Regions from separate parts of the Paenibacillus sp. S28 genome, predicted to be linked through region 2. Evidence: predicted binding sites of a transcription regulator. Region 2 holds the regulator's gene; each other region holds the start of a gene.
The links. The regulator Rex, encoded in region 2, represses fermentation and respiration genes when NADH is low (regulators of the CRP and FNR family bind a similar motif). The targets are predictions, from matches to a motif close to TTGTGAAATATTTCACAA.
Positions count from the first base shown of each region.

Region 1 (10,436 bases), on a different contig from region 2:
ACCTGGGCTCCCTATTGGATGGTGCGGGCACCCGGGAATACAGCCGGGCCCGGCATCAGACGCTGCTGTCCATGTACAGCGCGGAAACCACGCTAGCGACAGGCGGGTTTGATCGGCGCAGCGACGCAACACCGCGCCGGTTGTCGCGGATGTACTCGCTTGCGCACCACATTTATCTGATTACGGACAAAATTCCGTTGGCCGTGGGGGAGAAGCTGCCGCCCGAGCTCAGCGCCGCGGTCAGAAGGGCAGGGGAAGCGTGCGGGCAGCCGGATGCATGGGTTCGAACGCCGCTGCCGGACGACCCGGATCCCCGCATCCGGGATCTGAGGGACCTTGTTGGGCAGCTGGATGCTATTTTTAGCGATGCGGAACCCGAGGGGGAGCAGGACCGCCGCAAGCTGACCCGCACGCCGGTGCGGAGCATCCTGGAGGGCAATTTGGATAAGGACTCGATCGTATTTCTGCAGGCAATCCGGTTCGGTGTCATTTTGATGGTGGCGGCCGCTATCGCGTATGCGTTTCAGCTGAACCGGTCCTACTGGGTGCCGCTCTCCTGTGCTTCGGTGATGCTCGGTGCCACCGTCATTGCCACCTTTCACCGGGCGATTCAGCGATCCCTCGGAACGATACTTGGCATCCTCATCGCGAGCGCGATATTGTGGACCCACCCGGAGGGATTTGTCGTATCCATTGCGATCATGCTGTTCACTTTTTTTACGGAGCTGCTCATCGTGCGTAACTACGCCCTGGCCATGCTGTTCATCACGCCCAACGCGCTGCTGATGGCGGAGACCAATACCCGGATACATAACTTCGGCTATTTTGCCGGCGCCAGGCTGACCGACGTGCTCGTCGGCAGCGTTATCGGCCTGATCGGCGTGCTGCTGGTCGGCAGCCGCTCGGCTTCCAGCCGGATTCCGTACCTTCTCGGCCGGACGATCCGCAGCCAGGCGCAGTTTCTGGCACTGCTGTTCATTCGGCAGCCTGCGAGTGCCGCAGCGAGGCTGAGCCTCATCCTTCAGCAGCGCTCCATGCGGCGGCACCTGTCCAATTTGAGGACGGTGTACCAGACCGCGCTCGGCGAGATTCCGCGCAGCGAGGAGGAGCTGGAGAAGCTGCTGCCCGTCATCTGGTCGCTGGATCAGTTCGGGTACGTGCTGAACTCCTACGCGCTGAGCGCCCTCCGGCCCGTCCTGCCTGACCCGGAGCTGGGAGCTGTGCTGCTCCATCTCGAGAAAATGGCCCAGTCCGCAGAGCAGCGGCGGGAGACGGAAGAGGGGCCAGAGGGAACCGACGGGCTGGAGCTGCCGCTGGTGCCGGATATCGGGCAGGAGCTCGCCGATCTCCGGCATGCGCTGAACGGTAGGTGAGCGGGCACCAATCCCAACAAAAAACAGCCCTCTTCCATGGCAAATGCCTTGGAAAGAGGGCTGTTTGGTTTAATGCGTCAAACGATGGTTTACAGATTAGTAAGCCAACGTGTAGAGAGCTTTGATGTGGGACAGGTAACGGATGTTACTTGCTTCCTTCATCAGGGATGCAGGCAGGCCTTTGAGGGATGTGTTGCTTTCGCCAATGGTAGCAACGGCATCTTTACGGCCAAGGCTTGCAAGCGTACCGGAGTTCACCGGAGCAAATGTTTCGAACGCATGGTTTTCGAGCAGGGCATACAGGTTGTAGCCGATCAGCTCGCCCATTTGCCAAGCGATTTGCGCGGTTGGCGGTTGTGGACGTCCGCTTGGATCAAATACAACGGCGCTGTCCCCAGCTACAAACACGTCCGGATGGGAAGTGGATTGCAGGAATTCGTTGACGGTAGCGCGTCCGCGGTTTACTTCGAGGCCGGATTCGCCTACGAGCGGGTTGCCTTGCACGCCGCCGGTCCATACGAAGGTGTTGGTTACGATCTTTTGACCGTCTTTCAGGTCAACCACGTTGCCTTCCACGTTTGTTACAGGCAATCCTGTCAGGAAGGTTACGCCGCGTTTTTCCAGACTGCTTTGCGCGCGCTCGATGAGCGGATCAGGCAGTACAGGCAGGATTTTAGGGCCGGCTTCAACCAGAAGCAGCTTCACTTCGGCTGGATTTACGCCGTATTTTTTAGCCAGACCAGGCATGATATCAGCGATTTCGCCGACAAGCTCAACGCCGGTCAAGCCGCCGCCGCCGATGAGGATCGTTGCGTCAGCTTCGTTTTTGGTTTTGGAGTATTCACGGATGCGGTCTTCGATGTGCTTATGAATGTTCAGCGCGTCTTCAGCAGACTTCAGCACGAAGCTGTACTGCTCGAGCCCTGGAATGCCGAAGTAAGCCGTTTTACTTCCGAGTGCGACAACCAAAGCGTCGTAAGACAGGCTGGAACCGTCGGAAAGTTTGATTTCTTTGCTGTCTACGGAGAAAGAGTTGACCGTTGCGATCTTCAGGTCGACTTCTTTGCCCTTGAACAGTTTTTCGAGCGGCATAGCGATGGCTTTCTCAGCAATGCTGCCTGCAGCCAGACGGTGCAGCTCGGTAATGATTTGGTGCGTAGGGTATTGGTTCACGACCGTAACCCGTGCTTGATCTTTGTTCATATATTTGCGTACGGTCAGAGCGGCAAGCAAGCCGCCGTAACCGGCACCCAAAATGACAATATGTTTTGACATGGTTTTTCCTCCGTCCTTACTGGTTAGATGTATAAAAGATTATTGTTGTTTTGCTTTTTCCGCAGAGATTTGAAGGTAAGCGTTCAGGAACCGGAAGATTTTTTGAGCTTGCGGATCCTTCAGCATTTTAAGCAGACCAAAAAGACCGATCACTTCGTTGCTGTCTTCAGCGCGGTCTTTCGCTTCGATGACAGTAGCGGCGATGTTCTTCACCGAATGCTTCACAGGCTCCACAATTTCGGTGATCGCGCCGACGGTGTCGCTCTTCAGCACTTTGTCGGTAGCAACGGTTTGAGCGAAGTCATAAGACTTTGTCAATAGATTCACAAGCTCAGTCAGCTTTGGAAGCTGGTCGACCAGAATCGTAAGGGATTCCTGCACCTCAGGTTTGAGCAGCTGGTCCAGCACGTCGTTTTGTTCCTTGCCGACAGACACGTTTTGTGTCTCTTGTTCAGAAATTGCTTCTGACATGTCCATTTCTCCTTTGCGTAAGCAGTTGTGCTTAAGTATTTTTATAATGAAAAGGAGCTCATAGACTCCCTTCGAAGGAGTATCTACAAGCCACAAGACCTTTTCCGTCCGAAAAGGCCTAGTCACTATCGTCCTCCTAATGTTAACATAAATGATCGTAAAAAGGACCACTTTACGAAAGAAATGTGAAAAAATATACATGGTATCGCCGCCATCGATTGGAAAAGAGCTTGCAGGCCGGGCGTCCAGCGCAGCGGACCCGCTTATTTCATTCGTTTTAAGCATTTTCCAAACGGCCCGGTGCTATGCATTGGCGGGTTTATTTTTTGAGGAAAGTCTTCTGATATCAAAAAAGCCAATCTCCTTATCTTAAGGAAATTGGCTTATCGTTTGCCCCGGGCAGGAAACCCTGCGTGGAAGACGTTAGTTGGCTTAGTATCGATCATGGGATCATTCCGCCGGATTTAAGGGATCTGATACCGAATCTACGGCAGCGGGCGCATACTTCCGGTACTGTCTCAGCATGAAAATCCGCCAGCGGAGGATCATGCCAAAGGCCAGAATGAAGAACAGGGCGCCGGTCTGCGGAATCGATACATATTCCTCAATCACCTGGTGCAGCAGCATGCGGACGGCCAGCAGGGCGAAGAGGATAATGATAAAGCTCTTGGAGCGCTGCGCAAAGACCTGTCCTCCGTTTACTTCAAATTTGGTGCTGCGTATCAGCGGATAGGAGAACAGGAACCAGCCGACTAAAAAGGCGATGAGCGCCCACCACAGCGGGATTCTCACGGCCGGGGCGACGAACATCAGGAAACCGGTCGCCATGCCCATCGGCGGAATTAGTATTTTCTTTATCGTAACGGGTCTGTGGCTCGCCTTGATACGGATGAATATGGTCATCAGGGCCAAAACCAACGTCCCCACGGTTGTTCCAATTTGCAAATACAAGGGACTGATATGAGGCACGTTCAAGGACTCCCCTCTTGTCAATATAATTAATCACATCTAATAGTATATCACACAAATAGAGAAGTAAACTTGAACGTCATATGACATCTTTACCAAGCCTTGAGGGCAAGCCTGCCGGGCGGTTATGCGCCGGATTCCAGTCCTTTCAGAAAGGCTCTCATGACAAAATGCAGGCTCTCGTCAAAATCCAGCTTCATCTGAAAGCCATTGTTCTGTTCCAGGGAGGCGAAGCCGTGCAGGAGGCTCCGCAGACCGCGGATCGTATGCAATGTGTTCTGTTCCCCGAGACCGTAGGGTTCGAGAACCCGGATAAAGATGCTCAACAGCTGCTCACCCAGCTTTGCGGTTTCCGGGGAATCCGACGCTTCGATTTTGTAAAAGGCTTCATAGAGGCCGGGGCGCTGACGGGCAAATGCCAAGTAGCTTGTGCTCAAGCTCAGGATCGCTTCCTCGCCCGATTTGCCGATGACCGCGTCGCGCATCAAATCGACGAGATGCTGCATGCAGTAAGCGGCAAGCGCGCTGCGCAGGTCCGGCAGTCCGTTCACGTGGTTATACAGGGAAGGGGAGCGGACGCCGAGCTTCTGGGCCAAAGCGGACAGCGTCAGGTTATCCAATCCGGCTTCATCGGCCAGTTCGGCCGCGGCAATCAGCAGGGTTTCGCGGTCAAGCCCCATGCGGCGCACCATTAGACCGCCCCCTTCTTCAAGGCCTCCTCGGCCCGGGAAATGGCGACAGCCATCTTATCGGTCGGCTGCGGAATCATTTTGCCGTGGCCGACCGCCAGCCAGGTCGGATTCAGACCGGCCAGCCGTTTGGCGCTGGCGATGGAAGTGGCCTTGCTCCAGGTGGCCATCGCCGGGAAAGGGAACAGCGGCTGCATATGGCCGGATACGGCCAGCGCCGCGCGGGTCTGGAAGGCGTCGCCCGCGATGAGTACGCCGCTGCGCGTGTCGTAGAACGCCATATGTCCCGGCGTGTGTCCGGGGGAGGCGACGGCCAGCAGCGACCCGATGCGGTCTCCGTCTTCCAGCAGCACGTCAGGCTTCGTGGTGACCTTGCCCGGGGCGGGGATGTCTCCGCGGATCGGCTCCTGCGGCTCGCCGGGCTCGAGCTCCTTGCTGCCCGTAAGGAGGCGGCTGTCGCGGCGGGAAATATAAGTCGTCACTTGAGGAAGAGCCGCCTTCAGCAGGTCGAATGCCCCGATATGGTCGCCATGTGCATGAGTAAGAACGATTCTTACGATCGGTTTGCCTAGGCGGGCGGCGGCTTGCTGGATGCCTTTTATACTAAAAGGCATGCCGGCATCGATTAGGGTCAACCCGTCTTCTTCTTCAATCAGATACACATTAACGGGAAACAAGCGGGGCATAAAAGCAACCTGGGTTACTTGCTGAACGGTCGTCATTTTCATGGATAACTCCTCCTCAAGACTAATCATATTAGTATAATAACTAATGATATTAGTTTTGGCAATACCCCATTTAAAAATAATTGGCGGAGATGTGTAAAAAAAATTGGTAAATATGTGATGGAAAACATGTAATGAGAAACATGTACTGAGAAACATGTGAAATCTAGGACATGAGGATATAAGGGTGTGGGGATAAAAGGACATGAAGGTAATATAAGAACATGAGGTACAAGAGATATACGATAAACAGCCCGCATGAGATAAAATGAAATTAAAGGATAAAAAAGCGTTTTCAATCAGGAAGATTTATACTATAATACCTATTGTAAACCCTTTCATATGTCTAATCTGATTTGGAGCTCCTTCGCTGAAGGGCTCATTTTTTTGTGATTTTGGGGATTTTGACTCCGAAAATCCCTCTCGAGTCCGCCGCTGTGATGTTCAGTGTGGCGGACTTTTTTGCGCCTGATCGGGTAGTCGGGGAGAGTTGGGACAATCCGCTTTGGCATCTGTTCGACCGATTAACAGATGTTTTTTCCAGAAAGTGAGAGCATTCGTCCTCATATGCCGTCTATAGATTCAGATGGCTATTAAAGCAGGGAGGATCGTCATGATAGACCCGAAACGGGAAAGCATGCTGATCGAGCAGGTGTTGGCTGGGCGCAAGGAAGTCTTTGCCGAGCTGGTCGATGCGCATAAAAACAAAATCTACGGTCTGCTCCGGAGTATGGGGGCGGGTCATCAGGATGCCCAGGATTATACGCAGGAGGCTTTTGTCAAAGCGTATCGCAAGCTGGCCAGTTACCGCCTGGAATCGAGCTTTGCGTCTTGGCTGTATACGATCGCGGTGAATGTGCTGCGGGATGCGGGAAGGCGGAAGTCGTTTCCGCAGGCCCCGGAGGAAGAAGCCTACCAAGCGGTACGGGATGAGAACACGCCCGAGAGGGCTCTCCTTCGGAAGGAAGCTCGGCAGGAGGCTTTGCAGTTAGTTCGGGAACTGCCTGAACAATACCGTCTGGTGTTTTTGCTGCGGTACACAAATGAGCTGAGCTATGACGAAATCGGCAGTGTCACGGGTCTGACGGTGGATCAGGTTCGCAACCGGCTGCACCGGGCCAGAAAGCAGCTGCAAAAAAAGCTGAAAGGAAAGGAGGGGATCAGCCGTGAAATGCTTGAATCGTGCTCAGATGGAAGAGTTCATTCTTGAAGAAGCGTCTGCTGGGGCTGGCTTAAATATCCATGTGCAGAACTGCTCTCGCTGTCAGGCATTGATGGCAGAAGTCCGACAGGAGCAGGAGGCCTGGAGCCAAGCGCTGTACCCGGAGCAGTTGACGGATGATTTCACCCGGCAGGTGATGGCTTCCCTGGCTGATGTCCCGATTGAGCCTGCAGCTGAGGAAAACGAGCCGGACACGATTTTGTTGAGAAAAAAGAGACGTTCTCCGTTCATTCGTAGGGCCGCTCTGGCCGCAGCCTGCTTACTGATCGTCGCCGCCGCACTAACGGTTTACGCCCAGCCTTCGATAGCGGATTGGGTGAGGTCGATATTTGCGAGGGATAATACGGATATTGGGCTGTTGGATTCTCAAACACTCGGACTTGTCCAAAATCCGCATATCAAAGTAAAGGACAAAGGATATACATTAGAAATTAATGAAGTTGTTGTGGATGCGGCCCGGATTATGATGGGAGTCAAAATTACCGACCCGAATGGGAAGCCAGTGGTAAACAAGGTAGACTGGAGCCAAGTTACAGTTAAGGATACCGAGGGCAAAGAAGTGGCAAAGCTTTATTCTTTAGGGGGATCCGCCGTAATTGAAAATGTATCTTCACTTTTCCCGGACGGAGTTAAATCCGATACGCTCACCGTGGAAGGGAAGATCACCCAAATTGGGCGGAAGCTGTTCTCCCATAAGGTCGTTAAGGGGAATTGGAATTTCAAATTTTCCCTGGATATGAAAAAAGCGAATGAACTGACCAAAGTAACGCTATTGGATCAGCAGTATACTACACCAGATGGATTACACGTTAAGATGGAACGGCTGGTTCGAACGCCAAGTGCTGTACGGCTGGAGCTATCTACTTCATTAGATGGAAAGCTGGCTAAGCTGGTCCCGGAATCAGGTTTGGAGAATATGCTGCTCATGTACCATTTTGAGGACGAGAATGGAACTGACTTTTCAAGCGTCAATAACCATAGAAGTCCGCATATGGAAACGTTGATTGCCCAACAGCCTCAGTTGGATGGAGATACGCTTCACTGGTACTACACGTTCAAGTATCTTCCCTATGACCGCGAGAAGGTAAGGTTTGTTTTGGACGGGTACTCCATTCCTGTGATAAGTGACGATTCGGTGCAATTTCATCCTCTTGAATTGTCTTTGAAGCCTGTAGAGTTTCAAGGGCAGGGGGATTCATTAACGATCAGCAGCATGAAGATTGGCCAGGATCCGAATTCGCTTGAGAGAGAAATGGTTGGTTTGCTTCAGGTGGAAGGAAAATTCAGAAATATGTTTTCCCATGACGAATGGGTGATGAGAGACGAAAAATCAGGTAGGGAATTTCCCGCAAGCTTTAGGGGCTCTTATGGAGGATTGACCGAGTTTCAGGACGTTAATGGCGACCCCGGCTTCATCGTCGAAGGCTTAACAACCCTTCCTGAAAAAGCGACCCTCATCCGCAAGGTCACCGACAAGTGGTACACCAACGTCGATTGGTTCTTCGACCTGCCGAAGGGCGAGCCCATCAAGGGACTGGAAAACGTGAATCCGGAGGATTATTGGGAAGCTCCATGACGATCTCCCAGCCCACCCCATAACCGAATCGTTGTATAAAAAAGCCCCTACCGGCCTCTGATGGCCGATAGGGGCTTTGATGTCGATAAGACCGATCACTTATTCGTTCATCCCGCCGCACAACATTACATAATCAAAGGTGACACGCAGGGGGCCTTGCCCGGCAGCCTTCCGAATGGCCTCTTTCGGTACGCCCCAAGAGAGCGGGGTCATGCGCAAAAGATGCTCCAAAGCTTCCCCGGCGACGAGCATGCCGTATTCCACATGCTGAACATCAACACTGGCAAAATTCCTGCCGAACAATTCGGCGGTACGCCCGGTAGCAGGAACGAGCCGTCGGGTGGTGCTGTCGGCAGCAGGAGACGGGCGGTCGATTGTGCATCCGTCGGTAAACCCCTCGGCCGGAGACGGCCGGTTTGCAGCCTCACCTTGGAACAAGGCGCGGATTTCCTGCAGATATCGGCTCCCCGGGATGACTTTGATTACCAGGCCATCATCCTGGAGTAGGCGCTGGAACTCCTGGTAGTTCGCCGGAGACAAGATGTTCAGGATGACGTCGAACTGCCGGTCGGCAAACGGGCTGCCAGCCAGATCGGCCGCACACCAGATGGCGGGGACGCCCGACTTGGCGGCCAGGCGAATCCCTTCTTTGGCGATATCCACGCCCACGCCCAGGATGTCTGGAGCATCCGGCTTCTGCAGGGCAGACAGAATCGCCGCCAAATGGGAGCCCTCGCCGCATCCCGCATCCAAAATGCGTAATTCCCTCGATCGAGAAGGCGCCGTATCCTCAATTTTGTTGCGAATCGCATCGATCAGCGGGTCAAACAAGCCGTGGCGGCTGGTTTCCCGCCGTGAAGTAAACAGGTCTTTGTTGTATTTGGACCGCACAGCGTGCGGAATCAAGTTGATGTAACCTTCCTTGGACAAGTCAAAACAATGCCGACTGCCGCAAATCATGCTGCGAGATCCGTCCATTTGCAATGGGCGGGAGCAGATTGGGCAGCGAAACAGGTGCTCATGCCGGGATATCAGTCCGGAGAGCACGGTTAATTTAGCGTTGTGCACCAAAAACACCCCATTCATTCGTTTTCCGTTTGAATGAAAAAGGCACAGACAAATAAACCCTCGTCAGTATTTTTTAAAAAACGGGGCTTTTGTTATCTGTACCTTACATTAACGGTAACGAATAAACTGAATGATCATGGTTTACACAACCTCTTTTACGCAGGATTTAGGGAGCCTGCAGCCTTAGATCTAAAGGACAGGATCCCGCTTTAGTATAACAAACTTTTCAAAGCCGGGAAAACGATCGCTGGATCTGTCAGGAGAGGAGGTTTAATCCAAGGGGATTTAAGTCAAACTAAGCATACTGGTCCGGAGGAAAAACAGCTCCGGCAGTCTCGTTAACGTCCTTTATTTATTTTTCAACGGAAAACGTTCCAAACCCTGGCAATCCGGTTGACACAAGCAACTGTAAACCATATAATTACAGTAATAAGGGGGAGCGAAAATGAATAGTGAGTTCAACATTGCCGTCCATTGTTTAACCCTTCTTAGCTTGAAAGAAGAACGAATGGCTAACAGTGAAGAGATTGCCAAGAGTGTCTGCACGCATCCGGCACGGATTCGGAAGGTGCTTGGATTGCTGCGCAAACAGGGGTATGTAACGACCAAGGAAGGTGTCGGCGGGGGCTATTTGCTGAATCCGGGCACCGAGAAGGTCACATTGGGTGATTTGTACCGTCTGCTTGCAAGAGGATCCTTGAAGCCGAGCTGGTGTTCAGGCGGAGAGGAGCTGCCTTGTGAAGTGGCTTCCAATATCGAGGGAATTATGGATCAGATATACAGCGGTGGTGAAGCCGCGCTGGAGCGGTATCTGGATGGCATTACGCTGACGGATGTCATTAAGCAGATCGAGGAAGCGGGCAGCGCGGCAAACCCCACGTGATGAACAGAATGGAACGACATGAAGTCCGGCGTAAGCCGGGCTTTTTTGTGCTGTTACTGGAGTGCGGCACGAACTTTCGGGTTCGTATATCACTTTAAAGTGCCTTCTTCCCGAAAATCGCTAAACATTGGATAATGCGTTTATCCGATTTAGGGAGGGGAGTTATCATGAACGATTTTGTTAAG
Region 1 is NZ_JACVTM010000005.1:263,004-273,439, forward strand. It holds gene IAE55_RS14835 (FUSC family protein) at 1-1,373, shown strand, start outside; gene IAE55_RS14840 (NAD(P)/FAD-dependent oxidoreductase) at 1,470-2,648, opposite strand; gene IAE55_RS14845 (DUF1641 domain-containing protein) at 2,688-3,119, opposite strand; gene IAE55_RS14850 (CcdC family protein) at 3,570-4,088, opposite strand; gene IAE55_RS14855 (TetR/AcrR family transcriptional regulator) at 4,214-4,780, opposite strand; gene IAE55_RS14860 (MBL fold metallo-hydrolase) at 4,780-5,505, opposite strand; gene IAE55_RS14865 (RNA polymerase sigma factor) at 6,116-6,712, shown strand; gene IAE55_RS14870 (DUF4179 domain-containing protein) at 6,669-8,300, shown strand; gene IAE55_RS14875 (putative RNA methyltransferase) at 8,400-9,368, opposite strand; gene IAE55_RS14880 (RrF2 family transcriptional regulator) at 9,814-10,251, shown strand; gene IAE55_RS14885 (N-acyl homoserine lactonase family protein) at 10,419-10,436, shown strand, end outside.
Region 1: IAE55_RS14845 (DUF1641 domain-containing protein) is a predicted target of Rex. The motif match lies at 3,303-3,320, and genes of this name have one in related genera.

Region 2 (10,436 bases):
TTAACACCTGGAAAGGCCTTCTCCTGGAAAGAGACGGAATTCAGTATATCGCGCTGGAGCGGATTCGGGCGGAGCTCGATAAAATGATGGAGGGACCTCATCCTTATCTCGGCCTGAGCCTGCTGGGTAGGAGCCGATTGCTGGAAAAAGCCCGGGTACCGTTTACATCTACCACCGTGGACGGTTTCCTGTCCAGGATCGGCGATATCCCTTCCAAGGAGACCGCTGTCAGATGGGCCCTGCTTATGTTGGCCTGCGGCTTATCCGGACAGGAAGCCGGAAACCTGATGCGCCAGTATACGTTTTCCAACGATGCCCGCGAGAGGGTCGAAGCCCTTTTGTATTTGGAAGAAGAGGTAGAAGGGTTGATTCGCGAGACCAATCTCAGGGAGCAGTGGGTAGGCTTGGTGCTAAAGTACGGTAAAGAGACCGTCCGGCGCTGGCTCCTGCTTAGCTCAGTACTGCCGCAGGAGCACAGGGGGACGGCAGCGGATGAGCTGCTGGCCCGCGGGCTGGAATGGATGGACGAAATGAAGATTTTCCACCTGCACGAGCTCCAGATCGGCGGCTCCGATTTGATCGCGGTTTCGGGCAAGAAGGGCGGACCTTGGGTGGGAGAACTGCTAAAGCAATTGCTGTTTAAAGCGGCGGCAGGCATGCTGCCCAATACGAAATTGGATTTGACAGAAGAAGTGAGACGGGTGATGGTTACCGATGAAAAAGGCTGAGACCCTTTTGGATATACTGCTGGATGCGGAAGAATTTGTTTCGGGCGAGGAGATCAGCCGGCGGCTGTCGGTCAGCAGAACCGCGGTCTGGAAACAGATCAACAAGCTCCGTGAGGCAGGGTACGAATTTGAAGCGGTTCCTCATAAAGGCTACCGGATTGTGAGCAAGCCGGACCTGCTGGATCAGCAGGAGCTGGCGCAGCGGATACAGTCTAAAGTGATGGGATCGCAGCTGAAAATATTGGGGACGACGGTATCAACGCAGGAAGAAGCGAAAGCGCTGGCTGAGGAGGGGGCGCCGGAAGGCACCCTGGTCATTGCCGAAGAACAGACCGGCGGCAAGGGGAGGATGGGCCGCAAATGGTTTTCGCCCTATGGAAAAGGCATCTGGATGAGCCTGGTCCTTCGACCCGAGCAGCCGCTCCATTACACACCGCAGCTTACCCTTTTGACCGGAGTGGCGGTGTGCCGGGCGGTCCGCAAGGTGACCGGCGTCATGGCCGGCTTGAAATGGCCGAACGACCTGCTGGTCGACGGGCGGAAAATTTGCGGCATCTTGCTGGAGTCGGCGGCGGAGGACGAGCATGTCCGCTACTGCATTGCCGGCATCGGAATCAGCGCCAACCTGGACCCTGACGATTATCCGGAAGAGCTGACGGGGGTCGGAACTTCCCTGAAGATCGAGGCGGGTGAGTCGATCGACCGGATGTCGCTCATCGCTACGGTGATGGAAGAGTTTGAAATGCTGTACGAGCTGTACCGCAAAGACGGATTTCAGCCGGTCGCCTCGCTGTGGGAGGCGCTGTCGGTAACGTTGGGCAAGCGTGTGTCGATTCAGACGGCACGCGGGCCGATCGAAGGAATGGCCGACGGGCTCGATGCAAGCGGCGCGCTTCGGGTTCGTACCGATTCAGGCGAGCAGATTCCTGTTTTTTCCGGAGATGTCGAACTTAGACGATGAAAATATAATGAACTTTTGGTATAATGACATGTAGAGGCGGTATCGACGAATGATCGAACTGCACTCTGCATGTTTTTGTTTGAAGAACACCCTCATAACTGCAAATGGAATATTGCCGTTACGTTGGATTCTGCTCTGAGCCGGAAGGACCGAGACAGAAGGGACGATCGCAAGTGACCCTTTATGCCCTTTCGGACCTTTTTAGTGACACACTAAAAGGTTTTTTTGTTTTTATCCTATTTTTCACACTCATCGAAAGGGGAAGAAGCACAATGGCAAACAAACAACCACTGAATATCGTGAAAATGAAAAAGATGAAGGCGGATGGCATTCCGCTCTCCATGGTAACCGCCTATGACTATCCTTCGGCGAGCTTGGCGGAGGAAGCCGGCGTGGACATGATCCTGGTCGGGGATTCGCTCGGGAACGTGGTGCTCGGTTATGATTCCACGCTGCCGGTGACGATCGACGACATGGTGTACCATACGAGATCGGTTGTCAGAGGCGCTGGGCATACATTTATCGTGGCTGATATGCCGTTTATGACGTACCACGGAAGTAGTGACAGCACGCTGGACAACGTCAAACGCCTGATGCAGGACGGTCATGCCCATGCCGTGAAAATGGAAGGCGGACGCGAGATCTGCACCGCTGTGGAAACGATCGTCAAAGCCGGCGTCCCCGTGCTTGGCCACATCGGCTTAACGCCGCAGTCGGTGAACCAGATCGGAGGTTACCGGATTCAAGGTAAAGACGAGGCGGATGCTACCAGATTGCTGGAAGATGCGAAGGCTCTAGAAAAAGCAGGGGCATTTGGCGTCGTGCTTGAACTGGTAACGGAGGAAGTGGCCCGCTTTATTTCCGAGCAGCTGTCGATTCCGACCATCGGGATTGGCGCCGGGCGGTATGTCGACGGCCAGGTGCTCGTATTCCATGATTTGTTTAAGTACGCATCCCCGTATCGCGACAAGCGTTTTGTCAAAACCTATGGTGACATCGGAACGATCGTTCGCGACGGGATCAGTCAGTACGTTCATGACGTGAAGAGCCGCTCTTTTCCGGATGAGACCCATGTATTTACGGCAGACGATCAGGTCGTCGAGAACTTGTACGGCAAAGGAAAGGAGAAGGTGGGACGCGTATGAAAGCTGTAAGAACGATCGAAGAACTGCGCAGCGGTATACGGGCGCTACAAATAAATTTGGGACCGGAAGCCACGGTCGGCCTGGTTCCAACGATGGGTTATTTGCATGAGGGGCATGCCAGCTTAATCCGCCGTGCCCGCGAAGATAACGGAATTGTCGTCGTTAGCATCTTCGTTAACCCGATCCAGTTCGGTCCGGGTGAGGACTACGAAACTTATCCGCGTGACGAAGCAAGAGATCTGGCACTGGCCGAAGCGGAAGGGGCGGATCTGGTCTTCCTTCCGTCGGTGGAGACGATGTATCCGCAGCCGACCAAGACCAAAATCATGGTATCGGACATTACGACCCGTCTTTGCGGCGCATCCCGTCCGGGACATTTTGACGGCGTGACGACGGTGGTGAGCAAGCTGTTCAACATCGTTCAGCCCGATAAAGGATATTTTGGCATGAAGGACGTGCAGCAGGTCGCTGTGCTTCAGCAGATGGTACAGGATCTCAACATGAGCGTGGAGATTGTTCCCTGCCCGATCGTACGCGAGGAAGACGGCCTAGCTCTAAGCTCGCGCAACGTGTACCTGAGCGAAGAGGAACGCCGGCAGGCGCTGGTGCTGTCACGCTCTCTGCGCGAGGCTGCGGCCGCTGTGAGCGAGGGGACGGCGGTAACCGCCGGGGACATTCGAAACCTCTTGCAGCGCGTCATCAGCCAGTCTCCACTGGCCGATATCGAATACGCCGAGGTCGTGTCTTTCCCTGGGCTTCAGCCTTATCCCGATGACGAAGAAATCAGCCGTAAGGACGAGGCCGTCCTGATGGCCCTAGCCGTCCGTTTCGGTCGGACGCGCCTGATCGATAACCGTTTAATTAATCCCAAGGAGGCGAATTGACCGATGTACAGAACGATGATGAAATCCAAAATCCACCGTGCGACCGTTACCGAAGCGAATTTGAATTATGTGGGAAGCATTACGATAGATGAAGATTTGATGGAAGCCGCCGACCTGCTGGAGAACGAAAAGGTCCAAGTGGTGGATAACAATAACGGGGCGCGTCTGGAAACCTATGTCATCCCAGGTCCCCGCGGGAGCGGTGTGATTTGTTTGAACGGGGCGGCAGCCCGCATGGTTCAGCCCGGCGACACCGTCATTATTATATCCTACGCCGTCATGTCCGATGAGGAAATCAAGAGCCACAAGCCGACGGTAGTTTTTGTGAATGAATCCAACAAGCCGATGAACACGATGAGCAAAGAGGTTCACGCCACGATTATTTAAGGACTGGTCATGTATGTGCGGGGAAGCTAAGACAAGGAATGGCAGCCCGGAGCGGGAATGAAAAAGCCCGGGTTAACAAAAAATGAGTTCAGGTGACCGCACTGATTTCATTTTTGTTAAGGTGGGATGCAGCCATGTTTCAGCATGTATTCGCGGAAATGAACAACATGTTAGACGAAATCGTGAAACATTACCCCACAGCGCAGGAGGCCCAAAAGCACCAGCTGATTCAAAAGTGGAATTTGCTCAAAACGATGAGCGACGGCATCATAGAAGAATGGTTGTCTTTTGAAGAGAAAATGGGCGCTTTCCGGGAGCAGGCCAAGATCGCGCCTGTATTTCCGCAGCATGAAACGCCCGAGGTCGAGATGGATTCCTTTATCCGGGGGCAGGGATATTTCAAGCTGCTGATGTACAGGCAGGCGGCCCAGCAATTTGCGCAGGTGATTCTCGAATTCCCCGACAGCTTTTTGGCCCGGATGTACTTGGCCATGGCGTATTTGCACCTGGAGGAGCCGGCGGAAGCCCGCCATCATTTCCAGTGGATTCTGCCGCTTGCCCAGCATCCCAAGCTGAAGGCGATGGTGCTGAATGCGCTTGGCTGTGTCGAGGCGATGCAAGGGCAGCTTGGCAAGGCCCAGGATTATTTTACGCTGGCGCTTTCGCATGATCCCTCGTTCCCGGATCCGTTAATGAATCTGCAGGTTTGCCAGCAACAGTGCGGTCAGCTTCAGTATGGAAGCCAGTTAATATCGCTGATGTAATGCATGTGAGAAGACGATGCCCGCTGCACGGAAAGCGCCGGGTGTCGTCTTTTTCTATAGAACCGGAAGTTCAAGTTTTTCCTTCCTTGAATTTTCAAATGTGAAATCTTCTGTTATGCTGTTAAGGAGACTGGACGAAAGGATTTAGGAATCATGAAATTTGCCGTACTTGACTTCGAAACGACAGGCAACCAGTCCGCAGACGAAATAATTCAAGTTGGACTTGCCATTATAGAAGAGGATGGGACGATTTCAAAGGTGTATGGCTCTTATGTCAACCCGGGTATCGAAATCCCTCCGTTTATTACGGGACTTACCGGCATTACGAATGAGGATGTGGCCGCAGCTCCGGCCCTGGAAGAAATGATGATGGAGCTCGTGCCGCTGCTCGACGACGTGGTCCTGGTGGGGCATAATGTAGCATTCGATTTTAATTTTTTGCAAAACGCACTCGACCGGTGCGGCTATTTGCCGTTCTCTGGGCGGATTTTGGACACGCTCGACCTGCTCAAAATATGCTTCCCTTCGCTGACTTCCTATCAGCTGGGCATGGTGACCGGACACTTCGGTCTTCAGCATGACCGGCCGCATCAGGCCGACAGCGACGCTTTGGCAACGGCATACGTTCTGCTGAAGTGCCTGGATGAGCTGAACGGCCTGCCGTTGATTACGCTGCAGCGGCTGGCCGAGCTGTTTGCCGATGAGGATAGCGACCTCGGCTGGTATTTCGACGGCCTCTGCCAGGAAAAGGAGCGGGAACCCGCTCAAGACCTGAACAGCCACACCTTTTACCGCCAGCTGGCGCTTAAGGTGGATGACTGGACCGAAATGGCCCCGCCGCGAGATGACGTGGACGACAATCCGCTCAAAGGCGTCGAGTTTAAGGAATATTTGGCCGAGATCGAAAAACGGCTGCGCGATATTATGCCTCATTACGAGGAACGTGAGCCGCAGACGATCATGTTCGATGAGGTGATGAATGCGCTGGATCAGGACAAGCATCTGCTGATCGAAGCCGGGACCGGGACGGGCAAGTCGCTCGGCTACCTGATCCCCTCGATTTATCAGAGCGTGAAGCAGGACCAGAAGGTGATGGTCAGCACGCATACGATCAACTTGCAGGAGCAGCTCCGGGAGCGGGATATCCCACTCTTAACGCAGGTCGTGCCCTTCCCTTTCAAGGCAGCTGTGTTCAAGGGCAGACAGCACTATTTGTGTTTGAGAAAATTTGAACATAAAATAAACAGAAGAGACTTTATCAATCCGAAGGAAGACACCATCACAGCCGCCCAGATGATCGTCTGGCTCGCCCAGACCGAATCGGGTGATGACGAGGAGCTGAGTCTCGGCGGTCGTGCGGGAGACTTCTGGGAGACCGTAAGCAGCGACTCGGACTCCTGTCAGGGCCGTGCCTGCCCTTGGTTCCGCAAGTGCTATTACCATCGGGCCAAGCATGAAGCCGGAATCGCGGATGTCGTCATAACGAACCATTCCAAGCTGTTTACGGACGTCAAGGCAGGCCATCAGCTGCTGCCTTCCTACGAGCGGCTCGTGATCGACGAAGCCCATCACCTGGAAGACGTTGCCGGCAAGCATCTCGGACTTCATTTGAAGTACTTTACGGTCGTCCATACGCTGACGCGGCTCTATAAGGACGCCCGGAGCGGGCAGCTGCCGGCTCTTCGCCAGCTGCTTCAATCGTCGGCCTATGAGCAGGCCGGTGAATGGACCGCCGTTATCGACCGGATGAGCGAGGATTTGGTCGATGTTAAAGAGCACTGGGACAAGCTGAGCGAATTGCTCTTCGGTCTGCTTCCGGAACGGAGCGACGCTGCTCCCGGCGACGGCGGCCAGTATACGCTGCGCCTTCAGCCGGGGAAAAAGCCGAAAGAGTGGGAGACGCTGGCGGCGCTCGAAAACCAGATTTTTGTCACGGTAGGGGAAATCGTCCGCAAAGGCGAAAAGATGCTGTCCGAATACAAGGAGGAGCAGGATGATTACGGTTCCGACAGCCTGATCACCGATATCGGCGGGCTGCTCAAGGACCTCAGCTCCGAGCGGGAGAATCTCCGGTTCTTTATGACGCTGAACGACGAAACCGTCGTGTACTGGATGGAGGCGAGCGGCCATTTCCGCAGCAAATCGCTCCAGCTGTACGCTGTTCCGGTTGACGTCAGCAAGCAGCTCAAGGAGCTGTTTTTTGATAAGAAAAAGAGCGTCATCCTGACGTCCGCCACCTTATCCGTAGATAAATCGTTCCAGTATATGATCGACAACCTTGGACTGCAGGAGGACCAGGACAGCGGACGCCTTGTGACGGTCCAGCTTCCGTCCCCGTTCCGGTACAGGGACCAGGCGCTGCTCGTCATTCCGCGGGATTTTCCAAGCGTGAAGGGAAGCGTCGGGGACGCCCTGTTTGTCGAAACGCTGGCCCGCTCACTCGCGGACGCTGCGATCGCGACCCACGGCCGAATGCTGGTGCTGTTCACCTCGTACCGCATGCTGCGCCAGGTATACGAGCCGCTGAAAGAAGCCCTTGCACAAAGCGACATCGCCGTGCTTGGACAGGGCGTAGACAGCGGCAGCCGCACGAAGCTGATCCGGCGGTTTACGGACAGCAGCGCTTCGGTGCTGCTTGGAACGAGCAGCTTCTGGGAAGGCGTGGACATCCCGGGTGAAGCGCTGACGTGCCTGGCCATCGTCCGGCTTCCGTTCCAGCCGCCGAACCATCCGCTGGTGGAAGCGAAGAGCGAGCTGCTGCAGCGCCAGAAGAAGAACCCGTTCATGAAGCTGTCGGTCCCGCAGGCCGTCATCCGCTTCAAGCAGGGCTTCGGGCGGCTGGTCCGCACCGCCCATGACCGGGGCATCGTCATCGTATACGATACGCGCGTCATCGAATCGTATTACGGGAAGTACTTCCTGTACTCGCTGCCTGGACCGAAAATGGAGCATATGCAGACAGACCAGATGGTTCCGCGCATCTCTGAATGGCTTCATCAGGACGGTGTGTCTTAAATGAGTCCATTAGATAGAATGAACTAAAGCGGTTAGAACAGGAAGTTCAATGCAAAACTTTAGTTCAATCTATATAACCAAATAAATATTCAAGCCGTTCAATAGGGGGAACATGCATGAAATCGGAGAAAATATCCGAGGCGGTTGTCCGCAGATTGCCTATATATCTTAGATATCTAAATGAGCTGAACAAACGGGAGGTGGCCACGGTCTCCTCCCAGGAGCTCGGGCAGAAGCTGGATCTCAACCCGGCGCAGATCCGCAAGGATTTGGCGTATTTCGGGGATTTTGGCCGTAAGGGGATAGGGTATGACGTGTCCTATCTCATCGAGAAGATCCGTCAAATTCTGAATTTGGACCAGCAGATCAACGCGGTGCTGGTCGGAGCGGGGAATCTTGGTCAAGCTTTGTCCAACTATAACTTTTACCTGAAGGAAAATATGAAGATCGTGGCCGTGTTTGACGCCAATCCGTCCAAAATCGGCACGCGCATCAACACCTTGACGGTACAGGCTATGGATGAGCTGAAAGAAACGATACAAAGTAAAAATATCCGGATCGGGATTATTACCGTCCCGGATTTCGAAGCGCAAAACGTCGCCGATCAGCTGATTGCGGCCGGGATCGAAGCGATTCTGAATTTTGCGCCGACGATTCTGAAGGCGCCGGCTAGCATCCGGATCCATGCCGCCGATTTTACGACGGATTTGCTCAGCCTCGCTTATTATTTGAACAACGGAAAGGACGACACGGAAGATGACGGACAATTTGAAGAGCTCGAGCAGCCGGAGCGCCAATCCTAAATGGGCCATCAAGAACGGCAGCTTTGCCGTTTTGCGGCCGGAGCAGCCGGTATTGAACGGCTGGATGGTCATTGAGGGCGACCGCATCACCTATATCGGTGAAGAGGAGCCGCAGCTGGAGGAGGGCGTACAGGTCGTCGACGGCACGCATTTATTTTTTATGCCGGGCCTGATCAACACCCATGGACATACCGCCATGTCGCTGCTGCGCGGTTACGGAGATGACATGGTGCTCCAGGAATGGCTGCAGGAAAAAATGTGGCCGATGGAAGCGAAATTCATGTCCAGTGACGTCTACTGGGGGACTTCGCTGTCGGTGCTCGAAATGCTGAAGGGCGGCACGACGACGTTCCTCGATATGTACGATCATATGGATCAGGTGGGCAAAGTGGTGACTGAATCCGGCATGCGCGCTGTCCTGACCCGCGGTGTCATCGGCCTGTGCCCGGAGGATGTGCAGCGGCACAAGCTGAACGAAGCCATTCAGTTCGCCAAGGACTGGCACGGGCAGGCAGACGGCCGGATCACTGCGATGATTTCTCCGCATGCACCATACACATGCCCTCCTGATTTTATCGAGAAGTTCGTTCAGGCGGCGCATGACCTGGATCTTCCGATGCATACGCATATGTCGGAGACCAAGGCGGAAGTGGAGCAGAATGTGCGCGATTATGGAACGCGTCCGGCGATTCATTTGGAGAAGCTCGGCATGTTCTCACGGCCGACGATTCTGGCACACGCGGTCCATTTGACAGACGAGGAAATCGACATTTTGGCGAAGCATCACGTGACGGTATCACACAACCCTGGCAGCAACCTGAAGCTGGCGAGCGGTGTGGCCCGCGTTACCGACATGATGCAGGCAGGCATTACGGTTTCCCTGGGAACCGACAGTGCGGCGAGCAACAACAATTTGGACATGTTTGAAGAAATGCGCCTTGCTGCTTTGATACATAAAGGCGTCTCGGGAGATCCGACGGCGGTTCCCGCGGCGGAAGCGCTGCGTATGGGCACGATCTACGGAGCCCAATCCTTGTTCCTGGAGGGAGTCGGTGCACTTGAGGCCGGAATGAAGGCGGATTTTATCGCGGTGAATACGGACCAGGCTCATTTTCTGCCGCGTACGGACTTCATTTCACACGTCATTTATTCGGCCAGCGCGAAGGACGTAGAGCACGTCTGGGTGGACGGGAAGCAGGTCGTGAAGCACGGCAGCTGTCTCACCCTGGACGAGGAACGCATCCGCAGGGAAGCCCAAGCGGCTTTTGAAGGTCTTCTCTCCCGATAAGACCGGGATGATTAGCTCACCTTTCAGAAAGGAAGTTCAGGTTGAAGAACAAGAAAAAATGGATCTTTCTCGGCATTGTCGCCCTGCTGCTGATCATTTTCGGCGCTTACCGTTATTTTATTTACGTGCTGCAGGACCAATGGAGCGAAAAGGACACCGCTATTGCCAAAGCGAAGCAGGAAGCCGGAATCATGTCGGTCGCCGATGCCCAAAAGTCCGTGTGGGACCAGAACAGCATCTACTGGGTCGTGGAAGGGACGAACAAGACCGGCCAGGAGGTCATGGTCTGGGTGCAGTTCACCGATCAGGGAAAACCCAAGGAAGGCCAGAATACTGTGCATCAAGAGCTTTTGAGCAGCGGTATGTCCAAAGAGAAGATGAAGGCCAAAATCAAAAGCTCCATTCCCGGCATTAAAGATATGCGCCTCGTACCGGGTGTCTATAACGGAGAATACGTGTGG
Region 2 is NZ_JACVTM010000002.1:656,099-666,534, forward strand. It holds gene IAE55_RS07570 (CCA tRNA nucleotidyltransferase) at 1-728, shown strand, start outside; gene IAE55_RS07575 (biotin--[acetyl-CoA-carboxylase] ligase) at 715-1,689, shown strand; gene panB (3-methyl-2-oxobutanoate hydroxymethyltransferase) at 1,962-2,834, shown strand; gene panC (pantoate--beta-alanine ligase) at 2,831-3,718, shown strand; gene panD (aspartate 1-decarboxylase) at 3,722-4,105, shown strand; gene IAE55_RS07595 (tetratricopeptide repeat protein) at 4,240-4,869, shown strand; gene dinG (ATP-dependent DNA helicase DinG) at 5,023-7,884, shown strand; gene IAE55_RS07605 (redox-sensing transcriptional repressor Rex) at 8,001-8,687, shown strand; gene IAE55_RS07610 (amidohydrolase) at 8,641-9,975, shown strand; gene IAE55_RS07615 (cell wall elongation regulator TseB-like domain-containing protein) at 10,017-10,436, shown strand, end outside.

Region 3 (10,436 bases), on a different contig from region 2:
ATAATATCCAGAATGATCGCGTGAACCGTATTCCGTTCGAACATGTCCCACGCCTCTGCCGTATCGCAGGCCGTGATCACACGAAAATTGTCATTTTCCAAAAAGTCCTTCAACAGTTCGACGATGCTGGAATCGTCGTCAACAACGAGAATCGTATGGCCTCCGCTCATGTACATCCCACCTTCGCATCTAGTTTATCATTTTTTTGAGGAAGAACTAACTGCCCTACCCATTTTGTGATGCAATGTTTATCGTTTTGTGACACTTTTATTTCTTCATTCGAGATATTCATTTGATAGGATGTTGTTCGTGAAGGAGGTTGACCATGGAAAACAGCAGTGTATACGTGTTTAGCGCTTTGTTTTGTATCACGCTTTTTTGTTTTTTGGCGGTTCGGATGTATTCCATTCGTCACAAGTCCGGTAACAGCCGCCGCCGGGAGGATGACATTGCCTGGATTCTCAAAAACCGGATGGCGAAAGGTGAAATTGACGAACAGGAATATAGCCGGCTTAAGGACTTGCTGACCAAATAACGACGATGACCCATAATGTACCGTTCGGCGATCGTGTCTCGCGTAAAAACACAAGGGGCTCAAGTTGAACGTACGGGCTTCGTCTTCAATGAAGGAGGATGTAACGATGTTAACCGTTCAAATCGTTCTTTTTGATGGCTTCGATCTGCTGGATGCCTTGGCACCATATGAAGTTTTCTGTGCCGCGGCGATGATGTCCAATGGTGCGCTGGAGGTGAAGCTTGTCACCGCCGAAGGAGCAAGAGCTGTGGCCAGCGGCACCCAGGGCCTGCCTATTGAAGCAGCCGGCAAACTGGATCCAAATCGAGCAGGGATTATTCTCGTTCCCGGCGCAGCCGGGGATGTCGAAGGCGACGGTCCCGATTCCGTCCCAGCCATACTGGCACGAATCGCAAATACCGAATTGACCGGCATAATCAGGGAAGCCCTCGGAAGGAAAGACATCATTGTCTCTACCGTATGCGGCGGATCCTTAGTTTTAGCCATGGGAGGCTTGCTGGAGGGCAGACGGGCCGTTACGCATCATCTGGGCATGGACGTCCTTGGCGCAACCGGTGCTCTGCCGGTCAAAGCACGTGTCGTGGACGACGGCAATTTGGTTAGTGGCGGCGGCGTAACGTCCGGGCTCGATGTTGCACTGCATCTGGTGGAACGCGAGCTTGGCCCACGGATCGCCCATGCGATCGAGGAGCTGTTCGAATACGAGCGGAGAGGTACCGCATGGCGGGCACAGGGAATGGTGCCGAACTCGGGAAAGACCGAAATAGACAAGGAATCGAACCTTGTGCTGAGTACTGAAGCGGTGAAACCACCTTCCCCTTCCCTTCAAAACACATTCGAACAAACAGAGTCCGTATTCGACGGAGACTGGGATGTGACCATTGCAACGCCCGTGGGGAAAATGGATGTCAAGCTCTCCATCGCAACAAGCCATGGTGAAGTCCACGGAACAGCCACCCAAGGGGATGAAACGGTCAAATTTATGAGTCCAGTCATTCAAGGTAACAAGCTGACCTGGTCCCAGCAAGTAACCAAGCCGATGCGTTTAAACCTGAAATTTGATGTCACCGTCGATGGCGACGAGCTGCACGGCACCGCCAAAGCCGGCGTGCTTCCGGCCTCCAGGGTCGCCGGCAAGCGTTTGAAATCAACTTTTCAACAATGAAATGAAGAGCTTTGGGGGTTATGAATGAAGTGAACAAACGAAAAATCTTATATGGTGTGTTGGCCTGTGTCAGTATTTTGTTTATCCTTTATGCTTTATTGGATAATTTTATTATCGATCCCGGTGCAGAAGGCTTTTTAAGCCATAAAACCGGTCTTCAACGTGAAATTCACCTCCCAGCGTGGTTAAGCATCATGCGCATACATGTTGCTTTTGCGTGCATCGCCATGGCGGCTGGGCTTGTCAACTTTTCCAACCGCATTTTTCAAAAAAGCCGAAAATTCCATCGGATCAACGGATACGTCTATATGTTGTCGGTGCTTGTTGTCGTAATAACTTCCGGGTATATGGCGCCTTACGCCACCGGAGGAAAAGTGACGAGCATGGCGTTTAACGCGCTGAATTTAATCTGGCTGTTCATTACGGTGACGGCACTCGTTCAAATTAAGAAGAAACAGGTCATTCGGCACCGCAACTGGATGATTCGGAGTTATGCGTTTTGTTTTACAAACCTGCTCATTCATCTGATCACTTCCGTCCTTCAACAGGGCTTTGGGTTGGAATACGCTTTGAGTTATACCGTCGGCGTCTACGGAGCGATCGCGCTGCTGCTGATTGTTCCAAATATTCTGATCAGAACGATGAAGATAACGCGAAAAATTACTGTTGATCTGTAATAAAAAAATTGTGCTGAGATGAGAAGTGCTAATGTTCTTCCTGTAGAAATGCGAAAGGCTGCCGTGCGTACGGCAGCCTTTTAGTAATCCGCAGAACAGACCAGCAGCATCTGCCGGCTATTGTTGCTCTATCACATTTTCTACTACGATTTCTCCTTCCCCCTGAGGCTCTTCAAACGAGTTAAAAAAATTGTTCAACGTCTCCTCGGTAATAGGAAACGCGGCGTTTGCATCGAAACGTTGGCTCCGGACTTTGAGGCGCTTTCGCAATTCATCAGGGTGTACTTTTAAATAAATTAACTTCCACTTTCCTCCCGAATGTTCAATAAGCTGTTTATAGTCATCTCTCGCGGAACGGCTCCAAAAGCTGGAGTCGACCACAACCTGCTTTTTGTTTTGAACCAATGTGACTAGCTTTTTTCGTAAGCTTGCATGCGCTACATCTAAGTATTCTCTGTATTTTTCAACCGGATAATCGATTCCGTAACGGCCGTGCGTGTTCCACACCTCCTCGTCAATAGAGAGACGGATGAATCCTTGTTCCTCCAATCTCTGGGAAAATGTAGTTTTCCCGGAACCGGCGATTCCGCACATGAGCACGACTAGAGCGGAGTCACGATCCCGATCCCGTTCCCGATCCAACCATTCCTCGAAATTCAACGTCTCGGTCATTTAACAATCACACCCCATGTTTTATTTTTGTATATCCTTTACTCTCTCACGGTCATGTTCAGCTAGCAAGTCATTTGAAATGACTTCCTTCGTTGAAGCGATTTTGATATAGTGGATAGGAACAAACATTCGGATATTTGGAGGAAACCTAATTTGCCTACTACCTTGGATACAACGACCATCATGATCGCCGGGCTGGTTGCCCTGCTCCTCGTCCTATTCGTCATACGTTTGGTCAGAAACCGCAGAAAAAGGATCCGCCGGGAGGCGAATCCGCGCAAGATTACGATCAAGGATATCGATTTAATGGCAGACGGCTCTGAATTTGAGCTGTATCTCTTCCGGCTGTTTCACGAGCTCGGATATAGAGAAGTGTATCAAACGACAGCCAGCCGGGACTTCGGCGCCGACTTGGTGTTTACGGATCAGAACGGACTGAGAAACGTCCTTCAGGCCAAACGCTACGGGAACAGCAATCCGGTCAGCATCGGAGCGGTTCAGGAGATTTATACTTCGATGAGATACTATGAAGCTGAACGGGCAATCGTGCTGACTTCCGGAAGATACACCGAATCCTGCCGCATCCTTGCGGCCGTGAACGGGGTGAAGCTGTTGGACAGAGAAGATCTGGAGGAACTGATCATTCTATTTAAAAGCCGCCGTTACGATGAAGCCATGGCTATCATCGAGGAGCCAGCTGAGACGGAAGCGCCCACGTGGAAACCGAAAGCCAAGAAAGCGACCTGATGGGGCGTACCGCGCTTTCTTGGCTTTCATTCCCGCTGCGCCCTTGGGGCTCTCTATGGGAAGGCTCACGGTGTTGATTATTTCAGATCATTAACTTGCAGACCTTTTGCTTTGCGGCAAAGTTTCGATCTCCACCTTCTCTTTATCTTTCGTCATATACCAATAAGCCAGGCCTACGAACACGCTGCCGCCGACCATATTACCTAGGGTAACCGGAATCAGGTTTGCGGCCAGCCCTCCCCAGGTTACCGTGTCTGGATGCGGGATAAAGAGCGAGACCGAGAGCAGCGTCATGTTTGCCACACTGTGCTCGAACCCGGAGGTAATAAAGGCGAACAGACACCAGAAAATCATGACCAGCTTGGCGGTCTCTTCCTTAAGCTTCATGGAGCACCAGACGGCAAGACAGACGAGCGTGTTACATAAAATTCCCCGCATGAACAATTCCATAAACGGTGCATTCATTTTAACAGCAGCCGTGCTGTTGATAAATTCGGCCGTTCCCCCTTTCGCCAATCCCGTCCATACGAAGATCGCCGCGACCAGTAAGGATCCGGCAAAATTGCCGAGGTAGCTGTACAGCCATATTTTAAGCGTATCGAGCCAGGTCGTCTTCTTGTTCAGCGTGCTGACCACCATGACCATATTGTTGCCTGTAAACAAGTCCGATCCCGCCATCAGGACCAGACTCAAGGCGATACCAAAGCTGGCTCCCATGACGATCTTCATGGCGGGTGCGTGAACTGGCGCGAGCAGTCCGCCGATCGTAAAGATCAGTATGATGCCGAGACCAACGAACAAACCGGCAAGCATGGAGGATACAAAGTATTTGCCTATACTCCGGTTCATAAGGCTAACCTTGTTTACCCCGGCGGTATCAACGATCTGAATGGTGTTTTTCATGCTCTTTCAGTCCTCCAATATAGACGTAACCGTCGATAACCGCGGTTTCGTAGGTTTGGATGCAGCCGTCGTCCGGCTTTTGCACTTCCCCTGTCGTCAGCGATATTTTCCAGTCGTGCAGCGGACAAAAGACAAATTCACCTGACACAATCCCCTCAGCCAGCGGACCGTTCTTGTGCGGACACCGGTTGCTTACCGCCCGCACCTCCCCGTTTGACAGCCGGAACAACGCAACCGACTCATCGCCAACGCGTACCTCCTTGCCAATCTGCGGTTTCAGCTCCTCCAGCTTCATCACTTTCATCATTTCTCTCGTCACGTCCATGCCCTTCCCTCCCCTTATGGTCTCTCCACGGTATACATCCGGCGGCGTTCTTCGTCTTCCAGCGCGGCCGACCATGCTTCGTGATACGTTGATTTTGCATGCTCGAAACGGCTGGCTAAACCGGCAATCTCCTGCTCATTGCCCAGCATTTGGCGCACCCAATCCGTGCCCATCCGCTTCACCCATGGGGCTGTGCGTTCGCCGTAAATACCGGTTTCCCGGTACAGCTGTACGTAGGCTTTAGCCAACAGGATCACCTCATCCTCAGTCGCCACCGTCGTCAGGCTGTCGCATTCCCGGACCTCGGTGCCGCCGTTTCCGCCAAAATACAGCTGGTATCCGTTCTCCACGCAGACGACGCCAAAATCCTTCGTCAATACTTCGGCACAGTTTCGCGGACAGCCGGTCACACCCATTTTCATTTTGTGCGGCGTATCGACCATCTCGATCTCTTGTTCCAGCCGGATGCCAAGCCCTAACGAGTCCTGGGTGCCGAACCGGCAAAATCTCGAACCGACACACGATTTGACGTTACGCAGCGACTTGGAGTAGGCGTACCCCGAACGCATCTCCAGCTCCTCCCAAACGTTCGGGACGTCTTCCTTCTGTACGCCGTACAGCCCGATGCGGCTGGCGCCCGTAATTTTTACCAGCGGCACGTTGTATTTCTTCGCAACTTCACCGATGCGGATCAAATCCTCCGGTGTCGTCGTTCCTCCATACATCCGCGGAATGACGGAGAACGTGCCGTCCTTCTGCATGTTGCCTTCCATTCGTTCGTTGACATATCTGGATGCCTTATCGTCGGCATACGTCTCAGGATGCAGCATCCGCAAATAATAATTCAGTGCCGGGCGGCACTTCGAGCAGCCTTCCTCGGATGCAAACCCGAGCACGATGCGTGTCTCCCGCGGCGACTGCAGACCTTTCTCGCGAATCGCGGCCACTACCTCATCGCGGGTAAGCGTCGTGCAGGCGCACATGCCTGCCGCCTTCTGCGCCGATGCGTCGAATTTGTCGCCCAGCGTATGCGCGAGGATCGCCTCAACCATGCCGCGGCATTTGCCACATGAGCCTCCGGCTTTGGTCACAGCTTTCACTTCGTCGAACGTGGTCAGTCCGTTCTCGAGAATGGCGCCGACGATGCGTCCCTTGGTTACGCCGTTGCATCCGCAAATCGTTTCGTCCGCGCTGATTGAGGCGACATCGAGTCCGCTGTCTCCCCCGGCTTTATGGAGCACGGAGGCGCTCGTATATTCCTGAATGTCGCTGCCTTTCTTCAGTAGGCTGAACAGTCGGGTTCCGTCGGAAACGTCCCCGTACAGCACAACGCCGACGATGCGATTCTCGCGAACCAGGATCTTTTTATAGGATCCGGCGACCTCGTCCTGCACGACGATGGCTTTCGTGTCCTCATCCGCATGGATTTCTCCGCCGGAAAACAGATCGCATCCCGCTACCTTTAGCTGCGTGGACAACACGCTGCCCGCGTAACCTTCCGTTGGCCGGCCCGTAAGGTGGTCCGCAAGCACGATGCCCTGTTCATACAATGGCGCCACCAGACCATAGGCTATGCCGCGGTGTTCAGCGCACTCGCCTACGGCATAAATCGACGGGTCCGTCGTCTGCATCAGGTCGTTGACTTGAATGGCCCGGCCAACCGCCAGCCCCGCGTCCCGCGCCAGCGCTGCATTGGGACGAATGCCAACGGCCATGACGACAAGATCGCATTCGACGTTCGTTCCGTCTTCAAACCGAAGCCCTTGTACTCTCCCGTCACCGTAGATTTCCGTTGTTTTCTTTTCCATCAGAAACTTCATGCCCTGGGCTTCCAGGTCCTGCTGAAGCAGCTTTGCCGCTGCCGCGTCGAGCTGCATTTCCATCAGATGGGGCAGCAAATGAACGACATGGACCTCCATCCCCTGGTTCATCAATCCGCGAGCTGCTTCCAAGCCGAGCAATCCGCCGCCGATCACGACCGCCTTTTTGTATTGTTTAGCCGTTTCCAGCATCATTTTCGTGTCTTCAATGGTGCGGAAACCGACGACGCCTTCCAGGTCATGTCCTGGTACAGGTAAAATAAACGCGCTGGATCCGGTCGCGATAATGAGCTCGTCGTAGGGGATGACGGTTCCCCGGTCGGTTCGAACTTCTTTCAAAGCTCGGTTAATCTCTATAGCCCGTTCCTGGGACAGCAAATGTATGTTATTGGACTGATACCAGTCCCAATCGTTAATCGTGATTTCTTCAAACGTTGTTTTCCCTTGCAGCACAGGGGACAGCATAATTCGGTTATAGTTGGGATACGGCTCATCCCCGATCATCGTTATCTCGTAGCGGTCGCGGTCCCGGCGAAGAATTTCCTTGATACACCGCGCCCCCGCCATCCCGTTGCCTATCATCACCAATCGTCTGCTCATAAACACGCCTCCCGTGCAACCTTGTGAAATTTATTACATTAATATCGTAACGGATATGGGAGGCTTTGCCTGTGAAGTAAATCACAGTGGCTTGGTTAAAACAAAAAATTTGCGAAGGCCAGGAATTTTACGGCGTTATTGTGATGACCTCCAACCGTAAGAAACAAAAGTGCAAAAGGCCACCCTGATGGATGGCCTTTCTTCGAACCTTCGTATTTTACGCGGGTAAGAATATCCGCTAATTTTCGTAAGCTTGCTGCAGCGCCTTTATGTCGATTTTCTTTTTCGTCTGGAGTATGGCTTGCATGACTCGCCCTGCTCTTGCCGGATCGGGGTCACAGACCATCTCCGTTAAATGGCTGGGGATGATTTGCCAGGATACGCCGAATTGATCTTTTAACCAACCGCAAACCTGCGCCTTTTCGTCCCCTCCCTCGGAGAGCCTATCCCAATAATAGTCCAGCTCCTCCTGATCATCGCAATGAACGATAAAAGATATGGCCTCATTGAACTTATAATGCGGACCCCCATTCAGCGCGACGAATGACTGCCCTTCCAATTGAAATTCCACGGTCATCACCGTTCCCTCTACACCCCTGCTTTCCGGACCATAGCGGACAATTCTGCCGATTTGGGAATCATGGAAAATGGACGTATAAAAATTCGCCGCCTCTTCTGCTTGAGAATCGAACCACAGGTTTGGGGTAATCTTGTGCAATTTCATTCGCGTCATACCTCCCGGCTATATTCATTTCTATGATGATTGTAGCCTATCAGGGGAACCGGCGTTTCTTTTTGATTGCTTTGTTTCTAGTTTTCAAGGCGCTAATCATGAGGTATACGCCATCCCCCTTGCACCCAGTTGCTGATCGATCGAACAACAGCGATGATGAATGAGATGAATAACAACCCGGAAGCTATATACCAAATCACAGCTTGATAACGGTCAGGTTCAGGAGACTCACCCACAGGGCCTGTCTCGGGGATCATTGGATGCAGGTACAGATACCCTGCCCGTAACGAGCAGACTGCCAAGATCAACGATGAGATCGCAAGCAGCACCCATTTCATTTTTTCCATACCCTGTCCCCTTTCCGAAAAATGTACAGAACTACAGTTTCTGATCTCTTCAGTCCCAAGTTAACTCGCCTTTTCTCATTTTGGCAATATAAATGATCTGTCCCGTATGGTAGTGCACTTCTCTGAACATCGCCATCATCAGATTTAGTGCTGTCGTTTCGTTGTTCACTTGGCTGTATGTAAGCGGCGGCAGATGGAGGAAAGGCTGGGACATCAATTGCTCTGGCTCGGATTGAAGCTGTTCAAGATACTGAAGAATGATATCAAACGCGTCTTTTGTATGCTGGTATGCTTTTTTTTCGTCATCATCAGTCCACGTTCGAATTCCTTATCCCTGTCCCGCATGTCCGGAATGTTATACAGAATCGTCTCGACCCGTGAGTGTGCGGCCCCCCGAATATGCGCCACCAAATTAGCAATACTGTTGCTTTCCGGAGTCGGATGCCAGGTAATATCTTCTTCAGACACTTGTTCAATGGCTTTAAGCGTCCCTCTTTGTTCCGATATCAACTTGACCTTCATGCTTTGGATAAATTCGAGCGCAAGTTCCATGTTCACACCTCCTCGTTTATTAGCCCGAACATTACGGATCCCATATTGCTCACTATTCGATCCATTGTCTTGACCCCACCTTGTGAAACAGCTCATGGTTTTGGGTATTGCGAAGTGCATCTTCGATCCGTCTGATTGTGAAATCACTAATGGGTCTAGGAAGTTCGTCTCTTGAATAAAATCCGCATTCTACAATTTCAGGTGAGCTTGGCTGTGGCACACGGGTATATTTACTCGTCGCAAGAAACACAAAGTGATGAATGTCATAATCCGGATCGTAATATATGCCTGTCAGGTTCCCGATAAGCACTTCCATGCCGACTTCCTCAGATACTTCCCTTTTTGCGGTTTCCTGAGCCGACTCGTTCTCTTCCGCCTTACCGCCAGGCAGGTCCCAATTGTATTTGCCATAGCTGTGTTTTACCAGCAGCACTCTTCCCTCTGCATCGAGAATTATGGCCGCGGAGCCAATTAACTTTGGCATGAACTCGCCTCCTTAGGGGATTGAATGATATTTAATAGATTCCAATTCATAAAAATCTTCTCGTTTCAGCGGAGGCTTATCACCGATATTCATAAACTTATATCCCGCCCAAGATATCCCTTAGATGATGCCAATGCTGACCTACCCAAAGGTTCTCTTCCCGAAATCTTTTGATGGGAGTGGAATCCCGTTCCTTTTCCACGGTCACCCATCCGGCCTCTTTCCACCAGGTTAACTGGATGGATCTGACCAATTGATCCAATGTAAGCGGTCGGTGCTCGCGGTAACCATGGACGAAAGCACGAACGACATCCAGACGGATGCCTCCCTTTTCTAAAGCACAGGACAAAATGGGTCTGGAAATATCGAAATCGGGATAAACATAATTCAACCGGTCAAAATCAAGGACTGCGGATACCGAATTTGGCGTAAATAAAATATTGTCGACAAACAAATCCCAATGGCACCAGCCTTGCTCGCAGCCTGAAAATAGTCCGATATCCGTCTCGTCAATGATGTCTCGCTGGATTTCCAAAGCGGCTAGCGTTTTTTCGCATCCCATCGATACGGCATCGGACCATCTGCGCTCCCAATGTTTTAGCATTTCTTCTTTGCTGCGGATATTCCAATGCAGAGGCTGTTTGGCACGGTGCGAATTCAGGAGCTTGTGCATGTGCCCGGTTATTTTCCCAAGCGAATACATTTGATGTGCATTAGCCGTACCCGGCTGTAATATTTCACCCTGGCAAGAACGCATCAGGACGTATCTTTCCTGTGAAGGCGTCCGGAGCACATATTGGCCTTGATACTGGAAAAGTTGGGGTACGGGGATCCCTTGGTTATAGAGATCGTTTTGATGCGATAAAGAAATCTCTA
Region 3 is NZ_JACVTM010000001.1:719,899-730,334, reverse strand. It holds gene IAE55_RS03205 (response regulator transcription factor) at 1-170, opposite strand, end outside; gene IAE55_RS03200 (hypothetical protein) at 326-535, shown strand; gene IAE55_RS03195 (DJ-1/PfpI family protein) at 642-1,700, shown strand; gene IAE55_RS03190 (DUF2306 domain-containing protein) at 1,730-2,377, shown strand; gene IAE55_RS03185 (AAA family ATPase) at 2,495-3,049, opposite strand; gene IAE55_RS03180 (restriction endonuclease) at 3,233-3,796, shown strand; gene IAE55_RS03175 (formate/nitrite transporter family protein) at 3,887-4,699, opposite strand; gene nirD (nitrite reductase small subunit NirD) at 4,674-5,024, opposite strand; gene nirB (nitrite reductase large subunit NirB) at 5,039-7,444, opposite strand; gene IAE55_RS03160 (VOC family protein) at 7,683-8,168, opposite strand; gene IAE55_RS03155 (hypothetical protein) at 8,270-8,524, opposite strand; gene IAE55_RS03150 (hypothetical protein) at 8,574-8,738, opposite strand; gene IAE55_RS03145 (DUF1572 family protein) at 8,738-9,076, opposite strand; gene IAE55_RS03140 (NUDIX hydrolase) at 9,129-9,560, opposite strand; gene IAE55_RS03135 (phosphotransferase) at 9,658-10,436, opposite strand, start outside.
Region 3: nirB (nitrite reductase large subunit NirB) is a predicted target of Rex. The motif match lies at 7,466-7,483, and genes of this name have one in related genera.